One region of the Terribacillus sp. DMT04 genome, then DNA from elsewhere that is predicted to be linked to it. Evidence: predicted binding sites of a transcription regulator. Region 1 holds the regulator's gene; the other holds the start of a gene.

What was found. The regulator LexA, encoded in region 1, represses DNA repair genes until DNA is damaged. The targets are predictions, from matches to a motif close to CGAACATATGTTCG.
Region 2: the regulator LexA is predicted to act here: its motif matches at 3,489-3,502, upstream of KS242_RS05760 (YhjD family protein).

Annotation. Positions count from the first base shown of each region.
Region 1 is NZ_CP077639.1:1,588,918-1,595,205, forward strand. Features, by position in the region: gene KS242_RS08450 (peptidoglycan-binding protein) at 1-215, shown strand, start outside; gene KS242_RS08455 (hypothetical protein) at 715-894, shown strand; gene KS242_RS08460 (hypothetical protein) at 1,990-2,172, shown strand; gene KS242_RS08465 (DUF2188 domain-containing protein) at 2,221-2,442, opposite strand; gene lexA (transcriptional repressor LexA) at 3,000-3,629, opposite strand; gene KS242_RS08475 (YneB family resolvase-like protein) at 3,923-4,582, shown strand; gene KS242_RS08480 (DUF896 domain-containing protein) at 4,625-4,849, shown strand; gene tkt (transketolase) at 4,976-6,288, shown strand, end outside.
Region 2 is NZ_CP077639.1:1,067,993-1,074,280, reverse strand. Features, by position in the region: gene addB (helicase-exonuclease AddAB subunit AddB) at 1-1,806, opposite strand, end outside; gene lepB (signal peptidase I) at 2,077-2,619, opposite strand; gene KS242_RS05765 (TVP38/TMEM64 family protein) at 2,674-3,321, opposite strand; gene KS242_RS05760 (YhjD family protein) at 3,521-3,910, shown strand; gene KS242_RS05755 (competence protein ComK) at 3,858-4,376, opposite strand; gene KS242_RS05750 (M48 family metalloprotease) at 4,505-5,683, opposite strand; gene KS242_RS05745 (lipoate--protein ligase) at 5,735-6,288, opposite strand, start outside.

The DNA.
Region 1 (6,288 bases):
CTTCTGTGCCAGAACAGAGTATCAGCAACCATCAGCCGGGCTGGACACGTTTAATTCAGGCTACGCTCGTATGTTTAGGATACAGATTAAGCATTGATGGAATTTACGGTAATAACACGCGAGACGCAGTGCGTGCTTACCAGCGCAGCCAAGGCATTGGTGTTGATGGCATTGCTGGTCCAGAAACATTTGAAGAATTCTATAAAACTGCGTAATAGCAGCCCTCCTTATATTCGGAGGGCTTTTTCATTACTTCTTTATACATAATTATGTAGGTCTTTTAAGAAACGTGATACCGAAACAGCAAACTGGGTATGATTTATCCGCTTTAGAACAATTGACCCGGCCTATCATCGTCAAAAGAACATGAATTCTTGTTTAATGCTGCTGGTCTAATAATGATTAATCTACAGCTGCACCTAAAGATTCGGAGTGAGCTTGACAAGAATGCCCTCTTGCCATTTAATGGATATTAAATAGAGGTAACAGTCTAAGGAGTTTCAATTGAAGTATTTCGCTACCATTATGTACGCTATGGTCTGATAACAGTAGAGCTTTATTCTTTGGCAGTACATGGGCTTTGATTGACAATAATGGTTAAGAAAAGTCCGTGAGTATCTAACATGTCCTGTATTAAGAATTTGTTCGTACTACAAAAGAAAAACGTGATAAAAGAAATGAAACATCTTTCCTGAATAGTCTGGAGGAAGGCTGATGACACGGTGTATCATCTTTGTTTTAGTAGTATTGGCAGTGATATTTACTGGGTGTAGTAATTCAGAAAGGATGGCTACATCCAAGAAAGATATTTCAGAAGTATCTGTCTCTAAGTCTGAAGATTATGGCGGCTTAAACGAGGCGTTTATTGGAATACTGACAGTCTGCATGAAATGAATTTATTTGAAGAGATGATAAACAGCGCTAGAAAGGAAGAGATAAAAGCAGACGATCCTGCTTATGATGTGTTGCTCGATTACGGCGAAGGGGAATCTGGAGGCGAAAGACTTATCCATGTTACCGAGTTAGATGATGGAAGATGGGTGCTTACATATGATGGACACGAAGATAATGCATGTTGTTACAAAAGAAAGTGCTCAACAAGTTCGATACTTATTTGAATCTGTTGATTAAGTCTTTCAAAAGGACAAGGACTTCATTCAAACAATAAGATAGATCGCCTTCTCCAAGCAATTAATGTTTGCAGAATAGAAAAGAGGTGACGATTATTCGTACAAACTGAATCTTAATAGCGTTAACAATCTTAATACTCTTATTAAACTACCCTGTAAATATGTATTTGTTAAATTATCCGCCAGAGTCAACAGGTACATTTATTGCCTTAATCTTAATCTGCATTGTTATGATGAGACTAACAGATGATAAGAAAGATAAATAAGTAGCAAAGCAAAATCTATGAATGTTCCGCTGTAAGACGCGCAGCTTTCTTATCTTTTATTACTGTAACTAGCATATATATGTTAATCACGACAGCAATTGAAATCATTATTGTAAAGCTGTATGAAACGCTTATATGAAAAATGTTACTTACAACATTAAGTAAAGGGAAAATTATTAAGAAACTGAGAAAACGAGTCTTTCTCTTGGGATCTTCCCCTTCCAGTCGATGAGATTTTAAAAAGCTCAGTGACAGCCACGTGATAAACGGTAAATAGTGAACAAGTAAAATAATAATAAATAGGAGCAAATCGAAAACATCCTTCCAGCCGATCAGTTAATCCTTCGTTATTAGCTAATATTATCCAATTAACAATTATTAAAATTTTAACATAAGATTCCATAAATGTAATCAATAAATATATTCCAATATAAAAGGAAAAGTTGGATACTGATACTATGTCATTTGTCAAAAAGGTAATTGAAATTGTTGATTCAGAAGCAAAGGTGATAGGAAAGTCGAGTCCTGCTCGGATTTCTAGCAAAGTTACAGCATTAGCAGCATGCAATCTTTATTAGAAAGGATGCAAAATAATGAACAAAAGGAAGTTTCTTCAGGTACTGGCATTATCCATCATGATGGGGTCACTGCTGCTGTCTGTACTTTTATCATTTTTAACGGAGATACACCCTGATTACATAGATATACTTAAAATAGTTGCTTTGTGTGTTGCGCTGGGTGCGATGATTCTCTCATTTATCGTGAATGACAATTGACTGGTTCAGTAGAGAGGGAACGCAAAAAGCTACTGCGTTCCCTCTGGATTAGCCTCTCGGTGGAAATGGGTCGTTGCCATAAGAGTCGCGTTCTCTTATTTTTCCGTCTTTTCCGTGGATGAAATGCTCTCCTTCTCCTTTCTTCGCGGCTTCTTTCCCGTAACTCATGGCTTCCTTTTGCGTATCAAAATGAGCAGATGCTCTTTTCGCACCTTCTTTTTTCACCTGCCAATTGCCGTTCCCATCAGGTGTAGTATGATAATTCGCCATATTTTCACCTCCACTAGTTGTATACCACCAATGCATCAATTGAATTCCTCTTTTACATGCAGAAATAAATCTCTAAGGACTACCATGATGTATTTATCAACGACATAGCTAAAAGGGCATGAGTTACTTGCTTTATGAAAAATAAGAGCATAGCAAAAGGAGCTTTGGAAAACAGCTTTTGGAAGGTGACGCCAGGAATACTGCTAAGCGCACTCCGCACCGAAATGAAACTAGCGAATAGCAAAGAAGAGGAGCTTGCCTGGTAGGTAAGCTCCTCTTCATTTACACAGCTATTTTATCTTTCTTTAAGATAATAATCATCCGTATTATGCTCATTTTTGCGGTAGCTTCGTGTGTATCCGCATTTACATGTATCAGAAACACTATCAATCTTGTGGCGGCCTCTTATTTTGCAAACTAACTTGTAAATCAGCTTCACGATTCCACCTTCTTTCTAACATTTGGTTATTAAATCATATTCTAATATACCCAAAAAGTGTGTCGAAAATTGCTAGAAAGTATGTAAAATTTATGAAAAAAATCGGCCGAAACCGATTCTACTGAATAGAACGGTATAGGCCGATTACTTTACCGAGAATACTTACATTAGAAAGAATAATAGGATCCATTGTACTGTTCTCCGGCTGCAGGCGGATTTGGTTCTCTTCTTTGAAGAAACGTTTTACAGTTGCTTCATTGTCCTCTGTCATTGCCACAACAATTTCGCCGTTTTGAGCAGTCTGCTGCTGCTTCACAATAACCATGTCGCCATCTAATATGCCTGCTTCAATCATACTTTCTCCAACTACGACTAAGACGAAGATATTATCATCCGGGCCGACGAGATGATTCGGGACCGGCACATACTCTTCAATATTCTCCACTGCTGTAATAGGAATACCAGCAGTGACTTTACCAATTACTGGCGCATAGTTCGGTTCACCGTGAGGAATATCTGTCTGATCCCCGCTCTCAAGCGAGAGAACTTCAATAGCTCTGGGCTTCGTTGGGTCCCGGCGGATAAGTCCTTTTTTCTCCAAGCGGGAAAGATGGCCGTGTACGGTGGAGCTGGATGCCAGCCCGACTGCCTCACCGATTTCTCTAACGGATGGCGGATAGCCTTTATCTAGAACTTGCTCTTTTATGTAAGCTAAAATTGCTTCCTGTCTTTTCGATAGTTTCATCATGTATCGAACACCCCGTGCATATATTTTTATTACATACATTATATCATGATAGATTTCAATATACAAACATCCGTTCGAAAAAACCCCTTGACTAGAACCTGTGTTCGTATATAATGGAATTAACGATAAGAACGCTTGTTCCTAAATATCTATTTTATTTGGAGGAATCTACTATGTTAAAGAAACTATCAAAATCTGATTTGTTCTATTATGTATTATTCGGCTTCACGCTTTTCTTCCTATACTTTACACTTGTGATGAGTGTTTAATTAGCTGAATGAGAGGATACACCAATGAAAGCAGTTATCTATTGCAGAGTTAGTACAGAAAAAGACGAGCAGGCTAGCTCGATTGAACGGCAGCGTGAGGAGCTTATCAGTCTTGCTGCCACATCTAATATTGAGGTCATCGATATCATCGAAGAAAAACAGAGCGGATACGAGATTGAACGGCCCGGTATTTTTAAGATGCTAGATTTATTTACGGCTGGAGAAGCAGATTGCCTTTTAATCCAGGATGAAACACGACTGGGCAGGGGGAATACGAAGATTGCTCTGTTCCACCACCTCCAGAAGCTGGAGGTAATGGTCTATACATTAAATCAGCAAGGCGAATTTCAGCTGTCAGAATCGGATGGTATGGTACTTCGAATCGTAGGAATTGTAGAAGAATACCAGCGGAAGATTCACAATATGAAAATTAAAAGAGGCATGCGGCGCGCCATTGCCGGCGGTTATGATCCGAGTAAGAATCTGAGTAATCAGCAAGCTGCACCTGGCAGAGAACGAATTGAATTCCCGATTGAAGAAGTTGTACGGCTGCGTAACAACAAGCTGACGTTCCATGAAATCAGCTCTGTTCTGCGGGGGATGGGGTTTGCCGTTTCAAAAGCGACCGTACATAGAAGGTACCAGGAGTATGTTTCGCTTGAAACAGACGACACTAGCAGGTAACATAGTTTATGTTAACTTTAATGCTTAAAGGAGCATACACATATGATATCCAAAGACAAATTGGCGCGCATCAATGCGTTAGCACATAAAGCAAAAACAGAAGGTCTCTCTTTAGGGGAACAGAAAGAGCAGAAAGAACTAAGACAAGAATACTTGAAGAATGTTCGCTCTTCTTTTAAGAATCAATTTAAGACAATGACAGTCGTGGACCGTGAAGGCAACGATGTTACACCAGAGAAAGTAAAAAAGCTGCGTGATGAAGAATAAGAAGGAAATGGCTGACATTGTGTACAGCCTTTCCTTCTTTTTTCTATTATAAATCCTTGTTTATTAAGCGATTTCAGTATAGGATGAACAAGAGTACATAATAAGTTAAGTGAAAGGGATGTTCACATGGTTCATACAACAGAATTGCTTTCTATTAATACAATTCGTACGCTATCAATTGATGCAATTGAGGCTGCTAATTCCGGTCATCCAGGAATGCCGATGGGTGCTGCACCGATGGCTTACACGCTATTTACGGATTTCATGACACACAATCCGAAAAATTCACATTGGTTTAACCGTGACCGTTTCGTATTATCTGCAGGACATGGTTCTATGCTCCTTTATTCTCTTTTGCATTTGTCTGGATACAAGGTATCTATTGACGATCTAAAATCCTTCCGTCAATTCGGCTCTCGTACACCAGGCCACCCGGAAGTACATCATACAGACGGTGTGGAAGCGACAACTGGTCCGCTTGGACAAGGTATCGCTATGGCAACAGGTATGGCAATGGCAGAAGCGCATTTAGCTGCAAAATACAATAAAGCTGACTTCCCGGTTGTTGATCATTATACGTATGCAATTTGCGGTGATGGTGACTTGATGGAAGGAATCTCACATGAAACAGCATCACTTGCTGGTCATTTAGGATTGGACAAGCTTATTGTATTGTATGATTCCAATGATATTTCCCTTGACGGCGATTTGCATCACAGCTTCTCTGAGAATGTGGAGGATCGTTTCAAAGCTTACGGCTGGCAGGTAATCCGCGTTGAAGAAGGTACTGATGTGGATTCTATTCGTGCGGCAGTAAAAGAAGCAAAAGCGAACACTTCACAGCCGACACTAATTGAAGTGAAGACGGTGATTGGATTCGGATCTCCGAATAAATCAGCGAAAAGCGCTTCCCATGGTGCGCCGCTTGGTGTAGATGAAGTCAAATTAACAAAAGAAGCTTACAAATGGGCACACGAAGATTTCCATGTGCCGAACGAAGTATACAGCGATTTTGAAGAAAAAGTTGTGAACAAAGGTGCAAAAGCGGAAGAAGCTTGGAATGCATTGTTCGCTAAATACGAAGAAGCACATCCAGAGTTAGCCAAAGAACTGGCTACAGCAATGAAAGGCGAGCTTCCTGAAGGTTGGACAGATACACTGCCAACATACGAAGAAGGCAAAGACAAAACAGCTACGCGTGCTGCATCTGGTAAAGTGCTGAATGCGATTGCTGATGCTGTTCCAAGCTTGTTTGGCGGCAGTGCAGACCTTGCTGGGTCGAACAAAACGCTTCTTGCAAAAGAAGAGAATTTCACTAAAAACAACTATAGCGGCCGCAACATTTGGTTCGGTGTGCGTGAATTTGCGATGGGTGCTGCTTTAAACGGAATGGCACTGCATGGCGGTTTGAAAGTATACGGCGGAACGTTCTTCGTCTT
Region 2 (6,288 bases), 520 kb from region 1:
ACCGCTCACTTTACTGTGATCAATTGTTCCAACGATGACTTGATCCAAACTTGGCGGAATATGGGCAAATTCAAGTGACTCAAAGCCTGTTTCCATCGTATGACGGAAGACCTGCAGCGAAACGCGCTCTTCCCCAACAATCTCTACTGCTTCATCTAAGAGCTGAAGCACGGCATCCCATACTTGGTCTTGTTCTCTTGCTCGCTCCAATTCGCCGCGTTCATCAAAGGCCATTTGCATTGCTTCCAGCCGCTGCGGAACGTGCAGCTGCTCCAGCCAGTTATAAACCGCAACTGCACGCTCACGGAATGTCTTTCCTTCACGCAGCTTGCGATCAAATTTCTTCATTGCTTCGGCTACTTGGCGGCGATAATGGTTTATCCGCTTTTGCGTCTCCAATTCCTTGTCTGTCTGCCGGCCCGATTCGAATCCGCGGAAACGCTGGAAGATCCAGTCTTCCTTTTGCAGCCACCGATCTCGAGAACGAATTCCATATTCCAAACAATAATTTTCTAGTTCATCGATTGCTTCTTCTGTTAGCGGGTATTCGTCATCAGATTTAGGAATGAGACCTGTCTTCAATACACGAAACACAGCTTCATAACGCCAGTTCCCATCCACAACTTCCATTCCAGAACGAATAAGCTCAAGCAGCGGATGATGAATCATTGGTTTCTTCTGGTCAATAAATACTGGTATATGATAATCAGCAAATACAGTTTCAATTAATTCGTGATATACATCAGCTTGTCTAAGCAGTAAGGCGATGTCTTGATAGCGATAGCCTTTTTCACGTACAAGCGTCACAATCTCCTGTGCTGCACCTTCAACCTCTGCTCGCGGGTGGACCGCTTGTGCCAGTGTTACCGGCACTTCTTCTTTTACAGCAGGAGCCGGACGTGTCTCAAAATGTTTTTCCAAATGGAGAAAAGCAGGATTATGACCAAAACGGCCTTCCGCTGGATCCAGTTTCTCTATTGCGGTAATTGGCACATTTCGCTCTTGTGCTGTTTGCTTTACCTGCACAAATGTCTCATGTGTGCGCGCGAACAAATCCAGTTCATCCACATCCTCACGATCCGCACCGTCTAATGTCAGTGTCACCGTTACCTGTTTCGCCTCGGTCATCAAGCTGCCAATCACTTCTAGCTCTTGGGGGGTGAACTGATGGAAGCCATCCAAGTATATTTCTGAATCCTTCACGGAACGGGACAGCGGTATTTTAGATGCCAGCAAATGCAGCTGATCTTCACTGTCAATATATTTATCCCGCAAAAGGGCAGTAAGTCTATCGTAGATATAACTGATATCTTCCAGCTTGTCCCGAAGTGAACCTTCATTAGAATGGGGCTGCTGGAACTGCTCCATCTCGCGAATCTGATCATGAAGCAGCTCAGGTGTTATGCGATAACGCTTCAATTCCGTAATCATGTTCTCCAGCTGTTCCATAAAGCCGTTCTTCTCAATCGCCTTCTGAAACACATTCCAATCTGATTTTCTTTCCTCTGTAATTTTACGCAGCATCATTTGGACACCAGTCGAGGTAATAAACTGTTTCGTTGCCCCGCCCGTTTCCTGCAGTACATACCAGGCCAGCCGGGATAAGCTATAAACTTGTGCCCGAATGCTTCCTTCTACGCCAGTTTGTCTGATCAGCGCTTGCTCTTGCTGAAAAGTCATTTGATCTGGCACTAAATAGAATATATTCGGCCCCATTGGGTCTGTTTGCAGCTTGTCTGCGATTTCATCCAGACAAGCACGTGTCTTGCCGGCTCCGGACCGGCCAATTATAAAACGTACACCCATGCTAGGCTTCACTCCTGTCTTCCAATCTAATATTCTTATTTTACCACGATACGTGCAGCAAAGGAAAAAAGATAAGCACGTTTGTTCGCTTGCATTTACTGGAAGCAGTGGCATAAAACGCTCAATTAACTTAATGGCGATTAAGTAGAGAATTACATCTTAGGTATAACTCCCCTCCGGCAGTCCAGCTAAAAAAGCCGAAGCAATTCTGGGAACCATACCTCAGAATTGCTCGGCTTTTCGTTTGTTAAGATTCTGGCGTTACAATCTCTAATTACTAAGTCCTGATGCTGACATTGGCCAAAACTGGGCGTCAACTTTTCCGACGACTTTTTCAATTGGTATAAAGCCGAATGAGCGGCTGTCCAGGCTATCTCTGCGGTTATCACCCATAACAAACAGCATACCTTCTGGAACTGTTTCTTGCTCCGTAACTTCTTCCAGTGTAAAATCTCTGGTTAGCGGACCATCAACTTTATCTCGATAATTTTCCAAGTAATGTTCGGGTCTGTATACACCATTGACAAACAATTGATCATTATGAACTTCGACTGTATCTCCCGGCATTCCGATGACTCGCTTTACATAGTCTTCTTCTTTTGTTGCATGAAATACGATGACATCAAAACGTTGAATACTGGATGCATCATCCATGAATTTATTTACCATTAGGAAGTTTCCATCCTGCAAGGTAGGCTCCATTGACTGTCCGTCCACACGGTAATCCGCAAATATTAATTCTCTAGCAAAGAAGAACACAAGCAATATACCGCCTAAAGAGAGGAACCACTTCCAGCGCTTTGTCTTTTTCATGTGTTTTCCTCCGGTGTAAGTGTTTTGCAACACTTTACCCCGAGCTAGGATGCTTTAATCCTTATGAGACTGCTCTAGTTTTTTGCTTTTCTTCTTCAATCTCGTTTCCACATACTTTCCGATTATCCAGAAGAGGATAATCGCTCCCGCTACAACAACAGCTTTTATTGGATTTTCAGCAAACGAACTCAGGCTGTCCCCTACATAAGCAATTGAGAAAATCATCAATGCTTTACCGAGAATAACCGCCAGTACAAATTGCTGCAGACTGACTCTCGATAATCCAGCTACTACATTAATGATAGCGGAAGGCGAGAATGGGAAGCATAACAGTATAAAGAGCGGACCAAAGCCATGACGGTCTAGCCACTCGGTTATTTTCTTTACTTGCTTATTATTCCGCAGCCAATTGATCATACGTGTATGACGGTATCGCCGAATCAGCCAAAACACCGAGATTGCGCCAAGTGATGTACCAATCCAGGAATATAGAAAGCCCCATAGCAGACCGTATGCCACTGTATTAGTTAAGACGAATACAACGAGCGGCAGAAATGGCAGAAAACTCTCCAAGTAGGGAAGTGCAATGCCGGGTATAGGACCCAAATTTTCATATTTATCTAACAGGGACCTTACGTAATCGTCCCATGTTCCATTGCGGAACATTTCCATAACATCGTTCCAACTAAAGCCTAAGAGCATCTAACCATTCTCCTATTCCCTGCAAAAAACATCTTTTTTTCCATTCTATACGAAAAGTCCAAGCATGCAAAGTCTGCTGGATCATCCCTTCTTTTCCTGCATTTGGATAATCAATTATAAATTACCGATATAATCCTGTTTTCACTTTACAAGCAATCGGGTATAATGGAACATATGTTCGTAATAGGGAGGGAAGGCAATGCGTTGTCTTAGTGAGTCGGAATACAGGCTGGGATCACGGTTTCTGTTTTTATCTATGGCCATTGTTGTTCTGCAGCAGGACATCCAGATTGTAGAGGAAGGAAAGCACAAAATTAAGGCCTATCTGCTGCATACATTACAGTCTTTGGAGAAAGCAGCTTTAGAGGAGCGCCGACAGCTGCGTTCCAAACTCCGAGCATGTAATATGCAAATCGTGACAGCTGAAAAAAATGATGCTTTTACTACCTTCCTGTTTATTACAAAAGAATGCGAAGAGAAGCGAAACTACTTTAACCCCGCCATACGAAAGAAAGTCGAGGCGATTCTGCTAGAGCTTACGCAAAGGGTTCCGCAATCTGGTCCCCGCCATACTTCCACAAATGCCTGATGCGCTTGTCCAGTAAGAATCTGTATTGGGCTGTGCGTTGTACTTGGTTCATCATAGAGCCATAAGATACATCAAGTGTGAGGGTATGCCCATTTTTGAAGATGATGCGTGTACGCTGATGAGGTGCAGCTTCCATGAGTTTAATGTGGGAATGAGATATCCAGGAGCACGTATGGGAAAGCGGCGAAGAAGTAGGGAAAAAATACATACCACTGACAGGGTCAATTGATATTGGCGCTTTATGCGTGATTCCGCAAATTTCTTTAACACCCGCCTGTCTTCCTTTCAAACTGCTTCCATAAAACTTACAAGCTAAGTCGATGAATTTACTTGGAGGGGTGCGATACGAATAGCTGTTTTCTGTTTCCAGTACTTCGCAGCCAGGATGACCGTTTTCTAGGATTTTCGGCAATACCGCCATCGTAAGCGGTGTAAGTTCTGCCACTGCAGGACTTTGATTTATCATTATGTCATTCCTTTCTGATGCAGGAAAAGAAGGATTACTTTTACAATAGCAAATAAAACGTCGAAAAACAGCAGAATTTTGCTTTCTTAATAGAAACCTTACAATTTAAAGCAGAAGCAAGATGTTTATCACTGCTTCTGCTTGTTTTCGATATATTCTTTTATTGTTTCAATTCGGTCCTGCATGGGCGGATGGGTTGAACGCATCCACGTTATAATCGGCCAAGGATCTGGATCACCTTTGGATACGCTTTGCATTTTTTGAAACATACGAATTCCAGCTTCCGTATCAGGTGCATGCTCAAGTGCATAGGCATCCGCTTGCTGTTCCATTTCCCGCGAAACGTATAACGATACAGGCTGACTGACAAGCTGAAAGGCAGTCAGCATGAGCAGGAAAAGAGGCACAGCTTGCAGCTGATGCGCCTGCAGCCGTCTCTTGGCCAAATAGTTAGCAGAAAGTCTTTTTGTCACCCACAAAAGCAGGAGTCCAAGCACAAGAAAGCCTGCTGTGCCCCAATACACATGATGCAGCACATAATGTCCGATTTCATGCGCCACAATGAACAGCACCTCTTCCTGCTCCAAGCCTTCTATCGTAGTATCGTAGAGGACAACACGCGCACTATCAAATACTCCCGTCACGTACGCGTTATACGTCACCGTATCTGAACTCTTTCCTATCTCCAGGAGTGTGGCATCCGGAATACCAGCTTCAGCAGTCAGCTGTTGAATTTGTGTACGCAGCTGTCCTTCTCGTAAACGATGAAAATCCTCATAAAGCGGATCAATCCAGATTGGCTGTACATAAACGACAAAGAAAGCGCACGGTACGAGCATAACCCAAAGAAGAATCCACCACTTTTGCGGAAACTTTTTCATAAGCAGCTGTGAAAGATAGACTACTGCTGTCACAGCCAAATAAAGCAGCAGTAAACTTAATGCATACTCCCGCAGCCAGTCAACAAAGGGCTGTACACTAATAGCTGCATGTCGCGCATTCCAGTACCCCGCTAGCCGAAACGGCAGCTGAACGACGCCGTACAGCAAAACTAGAACCAATACAAAGACAGCTGCGGCTGGCAGCCTGGAGAGTTGTCTTTCCAGACTAGCCGCAAGCTCCTTCCAGCGTTGGCTTTTCCAGACGATATACAATAACACTGGCAATAAAGGAAGACGTGAGAAATATACCGCATGCCCGATACTGGCGTAACGGCTTGCATCCGTATGAAGCTCCGGATAAATGAATGGAAAGAAGATCCATATAGCGATCACATACAAACTATAAGCAATTACGAGCCGTCTCATCATATTCCTCCTAGAAAAAAAGAGACGGCCCGCAGGTCGTCTCTATGCTAATTAATACATCAAATCGATGAGGTCATCTTTTTCAATCTTGCCAAGATAATGGCTTACATTCACATCTGCCAGCGCTTGCTGAATGGCAGCTCGCTCATAGCGTACACCTTGCAGTTTTTCCTCAAGTTCGCTAACTTCTCCAACGCCGAAGTAGTCACCGAAAATACGGATTTGCTCAATCATCCCTTTTTTCACGTCTAAACGAACGTCGACATTTCCTGCCGGGAACTTGTGCGTTTGCTGGATATTGAAGCTAGGTGATTTACCGTAGTTCCACTCCCATTGCTGGTATCGTTCTTCGCTCAGTTTGTGGATAGCCTTCCAATCTTCTTCTGTCAGTTTGTAACGCGGTACATCTTTTGTATCTTCGACGTTGAAGATATAACGAAGCAGCATATCTCTGAATTCGTCCATCGGAAGTTTGTGATCCATGAATTCAGAGATATTCGCTACACGGCTGCGAATCGATTTGATTCCCTTCGATTCGATTTTCTCTTTCTTCACCTTTAGCGCGGAAACAACATGTTCAATTTCTGAATCATACATCAATGTAC